One region of the Piscinibacter sp. PDB1-1 genome, then DNA from elsewhere that is predicted to be linked to it. Evidence: predicted binding sites of a transcription regulator. Region 1 holds the regulator's gene; the other holds the start of a gene.
What was found. Region 1 encodes FliA, which starts transcription of late flagellar genes. Its sites were predicted from a motif close to CTAAAGTTTNNNNNNNNNNNGCCGNTA; they were not measured.
Positions count from the first base shown of each region.

Region 2: a site for FliA is predicted at 6,480-6,506, ahead of fliD (flagellar filament capping protein FliD). Genes of this name have one in related genera too.

Region 1 covers NZ_JBWVZJ010000001.1:809,664-818,236, forward strand. The annotation lists gene AC1KAR_RS03610 (FAD-binding protein) at 1-675, opposite strand, end outside; gene AC1KAR_RS03615 (2Fe-2S iron-sulfur cluster-binding protein) at 689-1,330, opposite strand; gene AC1KAR_RS03620 (DASS family sodium-coupled anion symporter) at 1,356-2,861, opposite strand; gene AC1KAR_RS03625 (class I SAM-dependent methyltransferase) at 3,028-3,729, opposite strand; gene AC1KAR_RS03630 (methyl-accepting chemotaxis protein) at 3,793-5,145, opposite strand; gene AC1KAR_RS03635 (RNA polymerase sigma factor FliA) at 5,207-5,920, opposite strand; gene AC1KAR_RS03640 (MinD/ParA family ATP-binding protein) at 5,938-6,717, opposite strand; gene flhF (flagellar biosynthesis GTPase FlhF) at 6,761-8,386, opposite strand.
Region 2 covers NZ_JBWVZJ010000003.1:613,843-622,415, reverse strand. The annotation lists gene AC1KAR_RS18760 (glycosyltransferase family 2 protein) at 1-566, opposite strand, end outside; gene AC1KAR_RS18755 (O-linked N-acetylglucosamine transferase, SPINDLY family protein) at 730-2,673, opposite strand; gene AC1KAR_RS18750 (flagellin N-terminal helical domain-containing protein) at 3,076-4,014, shown strand; gene AC1KAR_RS18745 (flagellin N-terminal helical domain-containing protein) at 4,324-5,271, shown strand; gene AC1KAR_RS18740 (flagellin N-terminal helical domain-containing protein) at 5,503-6,459, shown strand; gene fliD (flagellar filament capping protein FliD) at 6,571-7,956, shown strand; gene fliS (flagellar export chaperone FliS) at 8,127-8,564, shown strand.

The DNA of each region.
Region 1 (8,573 bases):
CGCCTCGCGCAGCACGCGCATCAGCTCCAGGCCCGTGTAGTCGCGGTACGAGAGGATGCGCGCCGCAGTGGCACCACCCGGCTTCTTGCGCAGCAGCTTGCCGCCGAAGGAGTTGTGGCCGTCCTCCAGGTCGAACTGCATGCCCAGGCGAATGAGCCAGCGGATCACGTCCGGCCCGTCCATCGCCATCTGCGCCACCAGTTCGGGCACGCCGGCGAAGTGGCCGGCGCGCAGCGTGTCTTCGAAGTGCCGCTGTGGGCTGTCGTCGGCACCCACCGCCGCCTGGATGCCGCCCTCGGCCATCACGGTGTTGCTGTCGCCCAGCCGAAGCTTGGTCGCGAGGATGACGCGCGCACCCTCCTTCGCAGCCGTGAGCGCTGCGGCGCAGCCGCCCCCACCGCCACCTACCACGAGCACATCGGTGCTCACGAGCTGGGCGCCGGCGATGTCGACATCGTCGACCTGTGCGTTCGCCTGCAGCAGCTGCGCCAAAGCGGGCTGGCAGGCGTCGCCACGGTTCACGCCCACGGCGAGTGCCACGCGGGCATTGGCGCCATGGTCGGGGTGGTAGGCCTTGAGGAGATCGGCGACGCTGCCCGTCTCTCCGCGCAGGGCCGGCGTGGCACCCACGCAGTAGCGCTGGCGGGCAATGTCGTAAGGGATGCCGTTGACCATGAGAGACCGCCGCTCAGGGTGCAGGCGGCTTCGCGCCGGGCGCGTCGAAGTCGATCGTCTGCTCACCGCGCTCGATCTCGTCCAGCCGCAGCAGCAGGTCGGAGGGCCGCAGCGACATCGACGCCCGCATGCGCCGCACGAAGACGCCCAGGTGATTGGGGCTGATGTGCTCGGGGCAGGCCAGCGTGCAGAGGTTGCACATCACGCACTCGTCGAACACCTCGCTCGCCGCCGCCAGCTCGCCCGCGGCGGCGTGGTTCACGCCGCGCTGCACCTCCAGCCCCTTGGGGCAGGCGCGGTCGCAGCCGCTGCAATGGCGGCAGTGGGCCGCCTCCGGGAAGACCTCGTTGATCTGAGGCATGGCCCGCCAGCTGTCGGTGATGTCTTCGATGCGGTAGCGATGGCGCACCGCCGAGGTGAAATAGTCGATAAAGGCCACTTGCATGCCCTCTTCCACCAAGGTCTCGCAGGCGAGCGCGGTGTTCACGTCGCGCTCGCCCGAGCGTCGAACCATCACGCGGCAAGAGCCGCACACGCCCTGGCCCATGCAGCCCACGCCTTCCACCAGCGTCAGCCCCGCATGCAGCATGGCCTGCAGGATGGAGCTGGTGGCCGGCGCCTGCAACGTGCGGCCGTCGATGCTGAGCTGGACCATTTGCTGCGTGGTGCTCATGGCCGTGTCACCAGTAACCCAGCACCTTCCACCACGCCGCGCCGACGAACACGTAGACCAGCAACTCGAGCACGCTCATGATGAAGCCGACCCGCCACCACACGCCCAGCGTGACGTAGCCGCTGCCGAACACGATCGGCGAGGTGCCGGTGGCGTAGTGCGTGAGCGTCATCATGATGGTGGAGCTGGCGATCATGATCAGCACGAAGAGCCCCACGTACTGCGGCGGCATCAGGCTCACACCCACTGTCAGAAAGGCCAGCATCATGGCGCTGACGTGCGCCGTGGTGCTGGCGAAGAGGTAATGCGAATACAGGAAGGCCAGCACCAGCACCGCCGCCGTGGCGCCCCAGCCGATGCCGCTCGAGACGATGACGTCCTTCATGCCCTCGGAGAACCACTTGATGACGCCGAGCTTGTTGAGCTGCTCGGCCAGCATCACCAGCGCACCGAACCAGATCAGCGTGTCCCAGGCAGACTTTTCACCGAGCACGTCGTCCCAGTCGATGGTGCCGGTGATGATGAGCACGAACACGCCAAGAAAGGCGACCACCGTGGGGTCGAGGTTGTAGGCGGTGCCGAAGATCATTTCGGGCACGTTGGCCCAAAGAAGCAGCAAGAGGCCGAAGGTGCCCATCATCACCTTCTCCTTGGCCGACACCGGGCCCATGCGCGCCAGCTCGCTGCGTGCGTAGTTGATGGCATCGGGCGTGACCTTGAGCTCAGGCGGCTTGAGCAGGTAGATCACCATCGGCATGGCCAGCAGGCACAGCAGGCCGGGCACCAACATGCACAGCGCCCAATCCGTCCACGACAGCGAGATGCTCGAGTTGGTGACCTTGGCCACGTAGTCGACCACCAGTGGGTTGGGCGCGGTGGCGGTGATGAACATGCCCGAGGTGATGGTGTTGGCGTGGTAGTTCACCAGCGCCAGGTAGGTGCCGACCTTGCCCTCGGTGCCCTTCTCGGGGTCGGAGTCGAAGGCGTTGGCGATCGACTTCATGATCGGGTGCACGATGCCGCCGCCGCGCGAGGTGTTGCTCGGCGTGAAGGGCGCAAGCAGCAGGTCGCAGAAGGCCAGGCCATAGCCGATGCCGATGGTGCGTTTGCCCAGCGCCCTGATGAACAGCAGGCCCATGCGCTGGCCGAGGCCCGTCTTCTTGAGGCCGCGCGAGATCAGGATCGCTGCCACGATGAGCCAGATCAGCGTGCTGTCGAAGCTGCTCAGCGCATCGGCGATGGCACCTTTGGAAGTGTCGGACGTGACCTCCGACAGCGATACGATCACGATCGCCATCAGGGCCATCACGCCGATCGGCATCACCTTCAGGATGATGGCCACGATGGTGGTCAGGAAGATCGCTACCAGCGCCCAGGCATTGGGCTTGAGGCCTTCGGGGGCGGGGATCAGCAGCAGGATCACCAGCACGGCCGTGGCGATGAGCGCCGGGACCAATCGGAACGGCACTGCGCTATTGAAGTAACGCAGCATCGCTGTCAGCTTCGCAAACATCCGGACTCCCTCCGTCGTTGTCGCCGCACAAACAGCCAGCAGGCCCGCGCATTAGAGACCCGCTACGGATGGTTTGGCAATAGGCGGTAGGCAATAGGCGACAGCGGATCGGCGAGCGGCTGACGCGCTGCCGATGACCCAACCACGAGAGCGCCGTGCGGCCCGCTCAGGCTCGTGCGTGGGAGTCGCGCAACTTGAACGGCGCCTGGTACAGCCACAAGGGGCGGCCGTCGGCGCACTGGTGCACGGCCGTTGGCTGCAGGTCGGTCGCCTCGAATTCGAGGCTGGCCATCCAGGCGCCACAGCGCAGCTCGCGCGCGGCCTTGCGCACGGCGCGTTGCATGCTCTCCGGGCGCTGAAACAGGTAGACCATCGCGTAGGGCTTCCAGTCGGCCTTCCAGATGTCGCCGCGCTTCACGCGTGCAGGCACTCGCAGCAGGCGGCATCGGATGGCACAGGCCATGCGCAGCGGCCAGCTCCATTCGATGCCTTCGAGCCGTGCCTGAGGAAACTGCGTGTGAAGCTCGCGCAAGCCGTCGCCGAGGCCGCAGCCGGCATCGACCACGCGTGGCGATTCGCCGTCGAGCCAGACCACGCGCGACAGCCCCAGCAACGCGCCCGATGGCGTGGGGAACATCGGCGCATCGCGCCACGCGTGCAAGGGGTACACGGTGAGCAGGGCCAGGAGCGGCAGCAGCCAGGCCCACGCCGGCACGCTGCCGGCCATGCCCGACGCAAGAACGGAAACCGGGAAGCCCAGCGCCATGATGATGCGGCGCCACCGGCGGCTGCTCAGGATGCTGAGCAGCGCTCCGATCGACGTGGCCAGCAGCAGTGCGGCCCAGTCACGGGCGCCGGCCTCCTGCATGCCCAGAAAAGCTCCCCAGCAGGCCGCCCACAAAAGCAGCGCAGGCAATGGCCACATGGTCGGTCAGAAGTTGAAGGCGAGGCGCAAGCCGCCCCAGTGCCTGCCGTTCACCGTGATCGGCGCGGCGGCTTCCTTCAGCAGCACGAACTTGCCACCGCCCATGTCGCGGCGATAGGTCTGCAGCAGGAACGGGCGTTCGTTGCGCGCCGAGGCGAGCCCGGTGCGGTCATTGAAGATGCGGCGATAGCGGCTGTTGGCGGTGTCCCAGGCCACATCGCCACGCTGCGGGTGGCAATAGACCTTGTTGTGCGTGGCCACGTAGCCGTTGCGGTCCACCGAGATGCAGAACACGATCTTGGCGTGGCTCGCAAGCACGCGCTCCTGCACCTGCGGGAAGAGGCGGTCGGCCAGGTCCACGAAACGCGTGGTGCATTGCGCCGGGTTCGTGCGTGGGATGGGCTTGTACTGCTCGTCGAACAGCTCGGCCTCGGTGATCGTGCCGGTGCGCACCGCGTCTTCGAGCAGCTTCGAGATCTGGCCTGCGGCCTCCTTGGCCGACTGGATGAACGGCGTGTCTTCGGTCTCGAAGCCGCACTCGGCCACGAGTTCGATCAGGTGCTCAGACACTTTCAGGAAGGATTCGCTGCGCACCAGGGCTGTGTCGAGCGAGCGCGTGGCGCTGTGCATCTCGCCTTCGATGGCCGACATCTGGCCGTTCAGCCCGTTGCAGATGGTGCGGCTTTGCGCAGCTGCGTCGTTGATGCTCGACACACCGCCTTCGAGGTCGGCCAGCGCGCGCTGGAAGGCGCCCTTCTCGGCCGAACCCGGCTGGGCCTGAATCTCGCGCGACAAGGCTTCGATACGCCCGTCGAGCTCGGCCACGGTGCTCATGATGGCCTTGGACGAGGCCTCGACCTTGCCGGCCAGGTCTTTCACGGCATCGGCCACCACGCCAAAGCCACGACCGGCCTCGCCGGCGCGCTTCGCCTCAACGGAAGCGTTGAACGCCACGAGCCGCGTCTGCAGCGCCACTTGGGTGATCTGCCCGGCGGCGTCCGACACATTGCGCAAGGTGTCGACGATGCGGCTGACCTCTTCGCCGATGCCCTCGACGGCCTGGCGCGCACGCGCCACGGCATCAAGGCTGCCGGCCGTCACACCGCGGATGTCGTCTTGTGCCTGGGTGACGCTCCTCACCTGCTCAGCGAGAGCCGCCACGGCCTGGGCCTGGCGTGTCGCGCCCTTGGCGGTGTCGTCGAGCTGGCCCCGCACTTCGGCCACTTCGCGGCCCATCGACGATGCCTGCTTGCCGATGGACTGCACGGCGGCGCGCAGATCGGTCTGCGGCGCCACCACGGGCTCGGCGGATGTCACGGGCGCCTGGCCGCGCGACGACTTGAATACCTGGAACAGCATGGGGCCCCGCCTCTCGCTTACTTGTCGCGTATCAATCGCCTGACACGTGCCTCACACGCGCCTACCACTCGCGCAGCTTCACGCGCAGGCGCGCGATCGACTGGCTGTGCAGCTGGCACACGCGCGATTCGGTCACCTTGAGCACGGCGGCGATCTCTTTCAGGTTCATGTCGTGCTCGTAGTACATGCTCATCACGTACTGCTCGCGCTCGGGCAGGTTCTTGATGCCTTCGACCAGGGCCTCGCGCATGCGCTGGTCTTGCAGTTGCGCGAGCGGGTTGAAGCTTTCGTCGGCCACGTGGCGGTCGAGGTAGTCGTTGTCGCCATCGTCGCCCGACATGTCTTCGAGGTAAACGAGCTGGGTACCACGCACCTTGCCGAGCAGCTCCTGGTATTCGGTGAGCGTGACGCCCATCTCGCGGGCGATCTCGCTCTCGGCCGGCGCACGGCCGAGCTTTTGCTCCAGCTTGTGCACGGCGCCCTCGATGCTGCGCTGCTGCTTGCGCACGCCGCGCGAGAGGTAGTCGTTGCCGCGCAGCTCGTCGAGCATGGCGCCGCGGATGCGCTGGGTGGCGAAGGTCTCGAACTGCACGCCTTGCGCGGCATCAAAGCGGCTCAGGGCATCGGTGAGCCCGATCATGCCGACCTGGATCAGGTCGTCGAGCTCGACGTTGGCAGGCAGCTTGGCGATCATCTGGTGGGCCAGGCGGCGCACCAGCGGGCTGTACTGCTTGAGCATCGAGTTGACGTCGAGTTGGCCTTTGGCGGTGTACATGGGTCGGCTCCGAGAGGTCAATTCATGGCGTGTTGTGGCGCCCAGGCGCTCGCAGCGCCCGGCAGCGGCTGCGGGCCGGCCGGTGCGTTGACGAGCGCTTCGCGGGCCCAGCGGCGCAGCGCGCTCGTGGGGGCCTCGCGGGCGTCTGACGCGGGGTCGATCTGCAGCCAGTCGCGCAACACGGCACCGATGTAGCTGTCGGCGCAGGTGGCGAGTTGCAGGGCAATGCGCTCGGCGCGCGGCGAGGTCGGCGCGGCGCACAGCAGCAGGTCGAACACCACCAGCCCGGCGCGCTGCGTGAGCAGCTTCATCGCGGCGTAGGCGTGCGTCACGCTGGAGGGGCGGTCGTCGGCCAGCAGCAAGGGGCGCGCTGCACTGCGCGGGAAGAGACGGCACAGGTCGGTTTCGGTCGCGTGCACGAGCACCACGTCGGCCTGCGGCGCGGCATCGGCCACGGCCTGCAGAAAGCCCGCGGTCGAACCCTGCGCGTCCACATAGCGCACCGGCAGGCCGCGCGCGGCGAGGTAGGAGACCTGCGGCGACAAGGTTTCGATGCACACGCCCAGGTCGAGAGCGGCCATCTCGGCGGGCGTGGGCGCGCGGTCGCTGGCGTCGATCACCAGCACGTGCGCACCCATCTCGCCAAAGGCGGTGCAAAGCCGTTCAAGCATCACGCCGCCGAACGCGACGTGCGGGTTGGCGACGACCGGGACGTAGCGCACGCGGGCGTGGGCGAACATCTGGCGCAGGCCATGGGCCTGGTCGGCCGGGTAGGACGAATCGAATGCGTCGTGCATGAAATTCTGTTCGGGTGGTGGCTCGTTCAGATCGAATGCGGAATCAAACCTGCAGCGAAGGGCGCGCACGTTGCGCCTGCTGGCGGGCCGTGAAGATGAGGTTCACGTCGCCGGCTTCCACGCGGTAGGCCGGGTTCACGTTCACGCGCATGGCGCGGTGCACCAGGGCGTGCGACGAGAGGCGGTGCCAGTCTTCGGGCACGCGCTGGCCGTTGGCCACGCCCACCACCTTCAGCTTGTGGCGGATCAGCGCGTCGAGCGCCGGGGCGAGCTTGACGGCTTCGTCCATCTTCGAGAGAACGATGCCCTTGCAGGCGGCGGCGCGGTACGAAATCATCACGTCTTCGATCGTCTCGCCTTGCGCCGAGGCGTTGATGACGAGCAGCTTCTGGATCGAGCGGTGCGAGAGCATCTCCAGCAGCTCGCGGGTGCGGGTGTCGCGTTGCGCCATGCCGGCGGTGTCGATCAGCACCATCTTCTTGCTGGACAGCAACTCCAGCAGGTCTTCGAGCGAGGCACGATCGTGTGCGGTGTGCACCGGCACGCCCAGGATGCGGCCGTAGGCGCGCAGTTGTTCGTGGGCGCCGAGGCGGTAGGCGTCGAGCGTGATCAGGCCGAGCTGGTTGGCGCCGTGCTTGGAAGCAAAGGCGGCCGCGATCTTGGCGGCGCTGGTGGTCTTGCCCACGCCGGTGGAGCCGATCAGGGCATAGACGCCGCCCTGGTCTTCGAGCGCGTGCTCGGCTTCGCCGGTGAGCAGGTTGCGCTCAAGCACGCTGGCGGCCCAGGCGGATTCATCGGGCACGTCGGCAGGCAGCGATTCGACCAGCTTGCGCGTGAGGGCCGGCGAGAAGCCGCAGTCGAGCAGCTTCTGGATCAACTGGGCCTGCTGCGGCTGGCGCTGCATCTTCTCCATGAAGGCGAGCGCACCGAAGCGGTCTTCGATCAGGCCCTTCATCGAGCGCAGCTCATTCATCATGTCTTGCTGCTCGCGGCGCGCGGCGGCCTGGTTGACGGCGCTCGATGCATCGGCCAGAGAAGGCACGGCGGCAGGCGCTGACATGGGTGCATGCATCGGCGCATGCACAGGGGAAGTGGCGGCGTGCTGGACGGCTTCGCGCAGAACCGGCGGCTCGCGCAGCGCGGCGCGTTGCGGCGCGGGCTGTGCGTGCATCGCAGGCTGGGGCATCTCCTGTTGCGGCATGACGGCATTGCGAACCGCCAGGCGGTGTTCGAGCGCGCCGGGCAGGTCGGGGTCGAGGTCCTGGCGCGAATCGGCAAAGCCCGAATCGGGCTGGCGCGCGGTCTGCGCGTTCATTGCGGCCTGGCGGCGCTTGAGCATGCGCTCACGCACGTAGTCCTGGAACGAGAGCGTGCTCATCGACAGGCGAGCGACGTCTTCGGTCACTTCCTGCTCGGCCACTTGCACGGGCGCGGCGGCACGGGCCGGTGCGGCAGCACGGCCGGCAGGCTGCTGGGGCTGGCTGCGAGCGGCGATCGACGAGGCCGACAGGCGCTCGATCTGCTGCACGCTTTCGGGGGCCATGGCGAGCACCTCGACACCTTCCGGGCAGGGCTTGGTGGACAAGACCACGGCGTCTTCGCCGAAAGCCTGGCGCACCAGGGTCAGGGCGTCGCGCGAAGTGCGCGCTGTAAAGCGTTTGACGTTCATGGCTTGCTCCGCTTGGCCGGGCCGCGGGTGCGGGCCTGGCATGGCATCAAGTGTGTAAGAGGGTGTGCCTCGACGGTCGGGCGATCAGCGAGCCGAAACCCGGCCAATTGGTCGGCATGGGCTGGCAGTACGGCGTGTTCAAGGCATCGGGTCATGGGAACGGTCGCCGTGGTTGTGGCGCTGACTC
Region 2 (8,573 bases), on a different contig from region 1:
ATCGCGAAATCGCAGGCGGCATCCAGCCAGCGGCCATCGGGGTACTGAAAGTAATGCGATGGCACGTTGGCGAACAAGCCCGCGCGAAAGCTGAAGAAGTGGCTGGTGCGCCACGGCTGCGCGCGAGGCGACAGCTCGGTGCTCAGCGGGCCGTTGTTCCCCAGACGGCCGCGGTCGGTGACATAGCTCGTCCAGACCACATCCTTGCCGGCCAGGTAGCTGGCGGCGAGCTTGTCGACCACCTCGGGGTCGACGAGACGGTCGTCTGCGTCGAGGATGGCGACCACGTCGTGCTGGTCGACGAGGGGCCGAAGGTGGGTGCTCGCGCTGTAGACCTTGCCTTGCCGCGTGGCATTGCTGATCAGCGTGTGGCGGCCAGGCAGGTGCTCTTGCAACGCGGCGGCGGCCGCGTCGCGCGTGCCGTCGTCAGATGCATCGTCCACATAGAGAACGTGAACGCCACGGTGCGTCTGGCTCGCCACCGACCGAACGGCCTCGCGCACGTACTGTTCGCAGTTGCGTCCGGTCATGAAGACCAGGACGCGGAGTTCGTTGGTTGTCGTCACGTTCTCTCCAGTTGTCTGTGGCGCATTGCCGCTGTTCGCGCCTACGCCATTGAGAAGGGAGCTTAGGTGGGCAGGGTGATCGCCACTCGCGCGATAAGCGCGTGAATCGCTGCGCATCTTTGGGTGCAAGCGAAGCGGGCCGATCGTGCCTGCGGCCTGCCCCTCACGCTGCGGGGAGGTGATCCGCCGGCAGCCCCGCCTGATGCCGCGTCCACATGCGCTGATACAGGGATTCGAGATCGCGCGAGAACCGCTGGCTGTCGAACAGCGCAGACTCCTGCGCCGCTGACGACAGCTTCATGCGCAGCGTGGCAAGGGCCGCCGGGTTTCGGCTCAGCGACAGTGCGCGCTCCTCGTACTGCTGGACGCTCAGGCACGACAGCTCTTTGAGATCCACCGCATGCAGCAGGCTCGATGCGACGCGCGAGGCGAATATCTCGCCCTGCAGCGTCAACAACGGGAGCCCGGCCCACAGGGCGTCGCTGGCCGTCGTGTGCGCATTGCAAGGCCAGATGTCGAGCGCCAGATCGGCTACGCCCAGGCGGGTGAGGTGATGTTCGGGGGCGAGGGGCGGCGCGAAGATGATTCGGCTCGGGTCGATGCCTCGGGCCTGGGCTTCACGACAAAGGTTGATGCGGCTTTGCTCGCCGCCATCGAGTTGCCACAGCACGCTGCCGGGTACTTGCCGCAGGATGCGCATCCACACGTCGAAGACCTCGGGCGTGAGCTTGTAGCACTGGTTGAAGCTGGCGAACACGAAGCCAGTTTCAGGCAGGCCCCATTCGGTGCGATGGGTCGCGCGCGGCTTCGGGCGCTGCGGGTCGTTCGGCTGGTAGCACACCGGCATGTGCGCGAGCTTCTCGGTGAAGTGCGCGGCGTGCGCCAGTGGGGTCACGACCGGGTCACCGATCATGTAGTCGATGTAGTCGGCGCCGCTCGTGCCAGGGAAGCCGAGGAACGCAACCTGGACCGGCGCGGCCCGGTACGGGAAGATGCCGAAGCGGTTGCCGCTGGTGTAGCCCTTCAGGTCGACCAGGATGTCGATGCGGTCATCGCGGATGCGCCGAGCCGCCTCGTGCGGCGGCAGCGGGCCTATGTCCACGAAGTGGTCGCAGGCCTGGCGGATGCGCTGGCGGATGGCCGAGCCGTCGTCCTGGCTGTGGCAGTACAGAGTCACCTCGAATTGATCGGTGTCCCGGTGCTCCAGCATGCCGGTCAGCAGCATGGCGGTGGCGTGCTGGTGAAAGTCGTTCGAGACGTAGCCGATGCGCAGCTTGCGCCGGCGGTCGGCGTCGGTGTCGATGCGCTTTGGAAGCGGCACCACGCCGCTCGAGAAGCGATGTGCCTCCAGCCGCGTGGCGATCAGGAATTCGTCAGGCGTGTGATCCATGGCAACCAACGCGAACGGCGTGGCCTCGGCACCCTGCGCCAGGCGCGCGGGTGTCACGCGGTGCAGGGCGTCGAGCAGGTTGCGGCGGTTCTCGTCGAACTGCGCCCAGCGGCAGGCGAACTGGTCCATGTGCGCCACAAAGGCGTGGGCCAGCAGGTTGTCGGGGTTGAGTGCCACGGCGGTGCGAAAGGCCTCCACCGCCTCTTCATACAGCTTGAGTGTCTTGAACGCGGTGCCGAGCGACGCATAGGCGAGCTCGTAGTCCATCTGGATGGCGAGCGCCTGCATGAACTCGCCGACGGCCGCCTGGGCATTGCCCGCGCCCATCAGCGCCATGCCGTGATTCAAGTGGAAGTGCTGGTCCTTGGTGGCATGCGCCGGGAACCGATCGCAGACCGACACGGCCTCCGCATAGCGCTGCATGGTCAGCAGGCCTTGCGTCATCACCATGTAGCCATTGGGCAGGGCCGGGTCAAGTTCGATCGTCTTGCGCGCAGCCTCGATGCTGCCGGGTACGTCGCCGCTCTTCCAGCGCGCGGCCGACAGGCCCAGCCAGTCGGTCGCAGTGGCCTGGCGTGTCTGCAACGCCAATGTCAGAACCTTGGCGGCCTCGCCCCACTTCTGCTGGCGCAGCAGTTCGCGCCCCTGTGCCAGGTGGTTGGAGGCCGGAAGACCCTTGGCCTTGCGCGAAGGAGCCGGTGCGTAGCGAGGTTGCATGGCGGAGATCCGCTTTGTTGATCCAGGCCACTTTAGAGACGGGCGCTCCGCGCCATGGTCTGAATAGAAGGGGCTTTGGGTGGCTGTTCAGACGCGCCGCAGACTTGGTGCAGGCCGTCAAGAGGTGTGAGCGAATGAAAAGAGGGGGCTGCGACCGCTCTGTTTGATCGATCGAATCGACAAAGCGCTCAAGTTCTTCGCCACGCGGTCGAAACAGGTCCCAACGGATCTCGACCGGGGTCCGTGGACCGGGTAGGCGACCGAGAGTGTCAGGTCCGAGCCGAGCAGGCGAGGTACCAGGACCTTCGAGGTGACCGACGCCGGCCTAGCCGAAAGCGCGAAAAGCGCCAGATGCAAAGCCGGCGTTTGCCGGGGTCACTTCAACTTCATGGAGGCCATCAAATGGCAATGTCTGTCAACACCAACACCATCTCGATGAACTCGCAGCGCAGCCTGTCGGGTTCGCAAAGCGCTCTGTCGACCTCGATGCAGCGCCTGTCTTCCGGCCTTCGCGTGAACAGCGCCAAGGACGACGCTGCCGGCCTGGCGATTGCCGAGCGCATGAACGCGCAGGTCAAGGGCATGAGCGTTGCGATCCGCAACGCCAACGACGGCATCTCGCTGGCGCAAACGGCCGAGGGCGCGCTGGGCAAGATGGGCGACATGCTGCAACGCATGCGTGAACTCGCCGTGCAGTCGCGCAACGCCACCAACAGCGATGGCGACCGCTCGAACCTGCAAAAGGAATTCAAGGAGCTGCAAGACGAAATCAAGCGCACGGTGGATTCGTCGAGCTTCAACGGCAAGGCCCTCTTCAGCGCCGCTGGCACCTCGACCATGGACTTCCAGGTCGGCGCCAACACCAACAGCTACGACCGCATCTCGGTGACCTCGCAAGGCCTGAGCGGCACGGCGGTGGCGGCAGGTTCCGCTGCCTCCAGCACCGATGCAGCGGCGATCCTCGCCACGGCATTCGGTTCGGTCACCACCACGGCCGCTGCCGGCACCGGTATCGCCATCGGCGGCTGGTCGGGCACCGTTGCCAGCGCCGACGCCGGCACCGCGATCGACAACGCGATCAACGTGATCGACAACGCCCTGACCACGGTGAACGACGAGCGCGCCAAGTACGGTGCGGTGCAAAACCGCTTCGAGGCGGCGATCGCCACGCTGCAGGTGAACGTGGAGAACACCACCGCATCGCGCGGGCGGATCATGGATGCGGACTTCGCGGCCGAAACGGCGAACCTGTCGCGCTCGCAGATCCTGCAGCAGGCTGGCACGGCGATGGTCTCGCAGGCCAACCAGCTGCCGCAGCAAGTGCTGTCGCTGCTGCGCTGATCGTCGCGCTGATCAGCTACCGGATGCCCTCGCGGCATCCGCACGAAAGCCCGGTTTTCACCGGGCTTTTTTTCGATTCGCGCACTTGCGCGACTCAAGTTTTTCTGGTGCACGTCGAAAACCAACTCAGCGGGTCTTCAACCGGAGCCCGTGGACCGGGTAGGCGACCGAGAGTGTCAGGTCCGAGCCGAACAGGCGAGGTACCAGGACCTTCGAGGTGACCGACACCGGCCAAGCCGAAAGCGCGAAGAGCGCCAGAAGCAAAGCCGGCGTTTGCCGGGGTCACTTCAACTTCATGGAGGCCATCAAATGGCAATGTCTGTCAACACCAACACCATCTCGATGAACTCGCAGCGCAGCCTGTCGGGTTCGCAAAGCGCTCTGTCGACCTCGATGCAGCGCCTGTCCTCCGGCCTTCGCGTGAACAGCGCCAAGGACGACGCTGCCGGCCTGGCGATTGCCGAGCGCATGAACGCGCAGGTCAAGGGCATGAGCGTTGCGATCCGCAATGCCAACGACGGCATCTCGCTGGCGCAAACGGCCGAAGGCGCGCTGGGCAAGATGGGCGACATGCTGCAACGCATGCGCGAACTCGCCGTGCAGTCGCGCAACGCCACCAACAGCGACGGCGACCGCGGCAACCTGCAAAAGGAATTCAAGGAGCTGCAAGACGAAATCAAGCGCACGGTGGATTCGTCGAGCTTCAACGGCAAGGCACTGTTCAGCGGCACCTCGTCGCAGACACTCGACTTCCAGGTCGGTGCCAACACCAACACCTACGACCGCATCTCGGTCACCGCGCAAGGCCTCAACGGAACTGCGCAAGCTGTGACCGGCACGGCTGCCTTCACCTCCACCTCGTCGGCCGACATCCTGGCAACGGCGTTCACCGCTGACTTGAGCAATGCCGGCACGGCTGCCGCTGGCATCGCCATCGGTGGCTGGACGGGCACAGTGACGGGTGACTCCATCGGCCAGGAAGTCGACAACGCCATCAACGTGATCGACAAGGCCCTGACCGCCGTGAACGACGAGCGCGCCAAGTACGGTGCGGTGCAAAACCGCTTCGAGGCGGCGATCGCCACGCTGCAGGTGAACGTGGAGAACACCACCGCATCGCGCGGCCGGATCATGGACGCGGACTTCGCGGCCGAAACGGCGAACCTGTCGCGCTCGCAGATCCTGCAGCAGGCCGGTACGGCGATGGTCTCGCAGGCCAACCAGTTGCCGCAGCAAGTGCTGTCGCTCTTGCGTTAATCGGTGCGCTGATCAATACAAGTGGGGAGGGCGCCTGCGGGCGCTCGGAGGAAAGCCCGGCTTCGGCCGGGCTTCTTCATTCCAGGCCGGATTTGAAATGACCGGCTTTTCGGCCACTTATCGTCGGCTTGGCAACTTCAGTCGAACAGAACAATGGCGTCACCGACTCGGGACTCGGTCACACCGGCGCCCAATGCCGGAGTCAATTCTGATTCGACAAGGAGTGCTGCCATGCCCCAGACCATCAATACGAACATCTCGTCGCTGAACGCGCAGAGAAACCTGAATTCTTCGCAGAGCTCTCTCGCCACCGCGATGCAGCGCCTCTCGTCGGGCTTGCGCGTGAACAGCGCCAAGGACGACGCGGCGGGCCTGGCCATCGCGGAGCGGATGAACTCCCAGATCCGCGGCATGAACGTCGCGATCCGCAACGCCAACGACGGTATCTCGCTGGCCCAGACCGCCGAAGGCGCGCTGGGCAAGCTGGGCGACATGCTGCAGCGCATGCGTGAACTGGCTGTGCAGTCGCGCAACGCCACCAACAGCGACGGCGATCGCGCGAATCTGCAAAAGGAATTCGTCGAGCTGCAAGGCGAAATCCAGCGCTCGATCCAGTCTTCCAAGTTCAACGGCAAGAGCCTGTTCGATGCCAACGGCCCCTCGTTCGAGGCCGAGATGGTCTACCAGGTCGGTGCGAACACCGAAGCCTCCGACCACATCGTGCTGACCGGCCAGAACCTCAACGGCACGGCCGTGGCGGTCTCGGGCACCGGTGCATTCACCTCGACGCTGGCCGCGGACATCCTGGCCACGGCCTTCACCGCCGACCTTACGACCACCGGTTCGTCGGCCGGCATCGCCATCGGCGGCTGGACCGGCACCGTCGCCAGCTCGGTGATGGGCGAAGAGATCGACATGGCCATCAAGGTGATCGACTCGGCGCTGACCGTGGTGAACGACCAGCGTGCCAAGTACGGCGCGATCCAGAACCGTTTCGAGAGCGCCATCGCCAACCTGCAGGTGGCTGCCGAGAACCAGACCGCCGCCCGCAGCCGCATCATGGATGCCGACTACGCCGCAGAAACCGCCGCCTTGTCGCGCGCGCAGATCCTGCAGCAGGCCGGCAACGCGATGGTGGCGCAGGCCAATCAGTTGCCGCAGCAGGTGCTCCAGTTGCTGCAGGGCTGATAAAAAAGTTGATGCCGGGGCTTAAGTTCCGGCATTTCCTGCCGAAGACGGAGTACCCGGGCGAGTCTTGGGTGCTCCGTTCTCATTTCTGAACCGTGAAAGGTCGACATCATGGCTAGCCTCAGTTCCATCGGCATCGGCAGCAGCCTGCCCGTTGAGGAAATGATCACGGGCCTGATGGCGGTCGAAAAGCGCCCGATCGAACTGCTGCAAACGCAGGCCAGCGAGATCAAAAGCAAGATCTCGGCGTTCGGCTCGCTGGCGTCGGCCATGTCGACCATGCGCGACGCAGCGCTCAAACTCACGCGGTCGGACACCTGGAGCGCAACGACCGGCAGCTCGTCGGATACGAGCGCCGTGTCGATCACCACCACCGGCGGTGCGCCGGCCGGCAGCTACGCGGTCGAGGTGCAGTCGCTCGCCAAGGCCCAGTCGATCGCCGGCCAGACCTACGCATCGGCCGATGCCTTGGTGGGCGAAGGCCAGCTGCAGGTGTCGTTCAGTGGCCAGCCGGATTTCCCGCCGCTGGACATCTCCATCAGCTCGACCGACACGCTGGCCACCTTGCGCAACAAGATCAATGCGGCCGGCAGCGGTGTTTCGGCAGTGATCGTGAACGACGCCACCGGCGCGCGCATGGTCATCACGGCTGTGGGCACCGGCGTGTCGAACGCGTTCACGATCACCGGCTCCGATGGCGGCGCGTCCTTCGCGTTCAACCCCTCTTCGCCCAATGCGGGCCCGATGCAGCAGCTGCAGGCGGCAAGCAACGCTCAGGCGACGATCAACGGCCTGCCGATCACATCGGCCAGCAACACGCTGACGAATGTGATGGACGGTGTCACCGTGACGCTCAACAAGGAAACCAGCACCAGCGGTGTGGTGCAGCTCAAGGTCTCGCAGGACGAGACCTCGATCAAGGCGGCGGTGCAGGGATTCGTGACCGCCTACAACAGCCTGTCCACGCTTCTGTCCAACCAGGTGGCGTACGACGAGGCCACCAAGGTGGCTGGTGCGCTGCAGGGCGACAGCACCGCGGTGTCGCTGCAGCGGCAGATGCGCAACATCGTGGGAGCGAACAATGGGTCGTCCGATGTGTTCAAGACCTTGTCGTCGGTGGGTGTCGAGGTCCAGAAGAACGGCACGCTCAACCTGAACGAGACCCGCTTCAAGAGCGCGCTCGCGCAGCCGGCCGAGTTGAAGAAGGTGTTCATGCAGTCCGCCACGAACGACGGTGACCCCACCGGTTTCGCGCGTCAGCTGGTGAAGTTTGGCGACGGCGTTCTGGGCACCGACGGCGCCCTGACCACACGCACCGCGGGCCTGAACACCACGCTGACCAACAACACCAAGCGCCAGGACGCCATGACGCTGCGCCTGCAGCTGATGGAAACCCGGCTGCGCGCCCAGTACACCGCGCTCGACACGCAGATGGCCGGGCTGACGACGCTCAACAGCTACATCACCAACCAGGTCGCGGCCTGGAACAAGGGTTGATCGGCCGGTGCGCCGCCCCGGGTACAGCCCCGACGCCAGCCTGACAGGGAGCCCATGGGCTCCCTGTTTCCGTTTTGGAAGGCCGCTCGTACGCCCCAATTGAACGGATCGGCGCCGGGCGGGGCCCTCAAGTTGTTCGATCGTGCACCGATATTGAAAGCATCTGATTCATGCCCAAGGCCAACGACACCATGTTTGCTTCTGCTGCTCAACTGTCTGCCCGGCGCCAACTCGGCGCTTATCAGCTCGTGCAAGTCGCCAGCATCGTGGACGACGCCTCGCCGCATCGTCTGGTCAGCATGCTGTTCGATGGCCTGATCGATTCGCTCGCCCAGGCGCGCGGCGCCATGCGTGCCGGCAACATCGAAGAAAAGGGCCGCGCGATCACCCGTGCGGTGCGCATCGTCGAAGAAGGCCTGAAGGCAGGCCTCAACCTGAAGGAAGGCGGCAAGCTCGCCACCGACCTGCGCGACCTCTACGCTTACGTGAACTACCGCCTGACGCAGGCGAACCTGCACAACGACGAAGCGGCGATCGAAGAATGCCGCAGCCTGATCGAGCCGCTGCGCAGCGCTTGGGCCGAAGTGGCCAGCCAGGTCAAGGCGTGAAGCCGATGA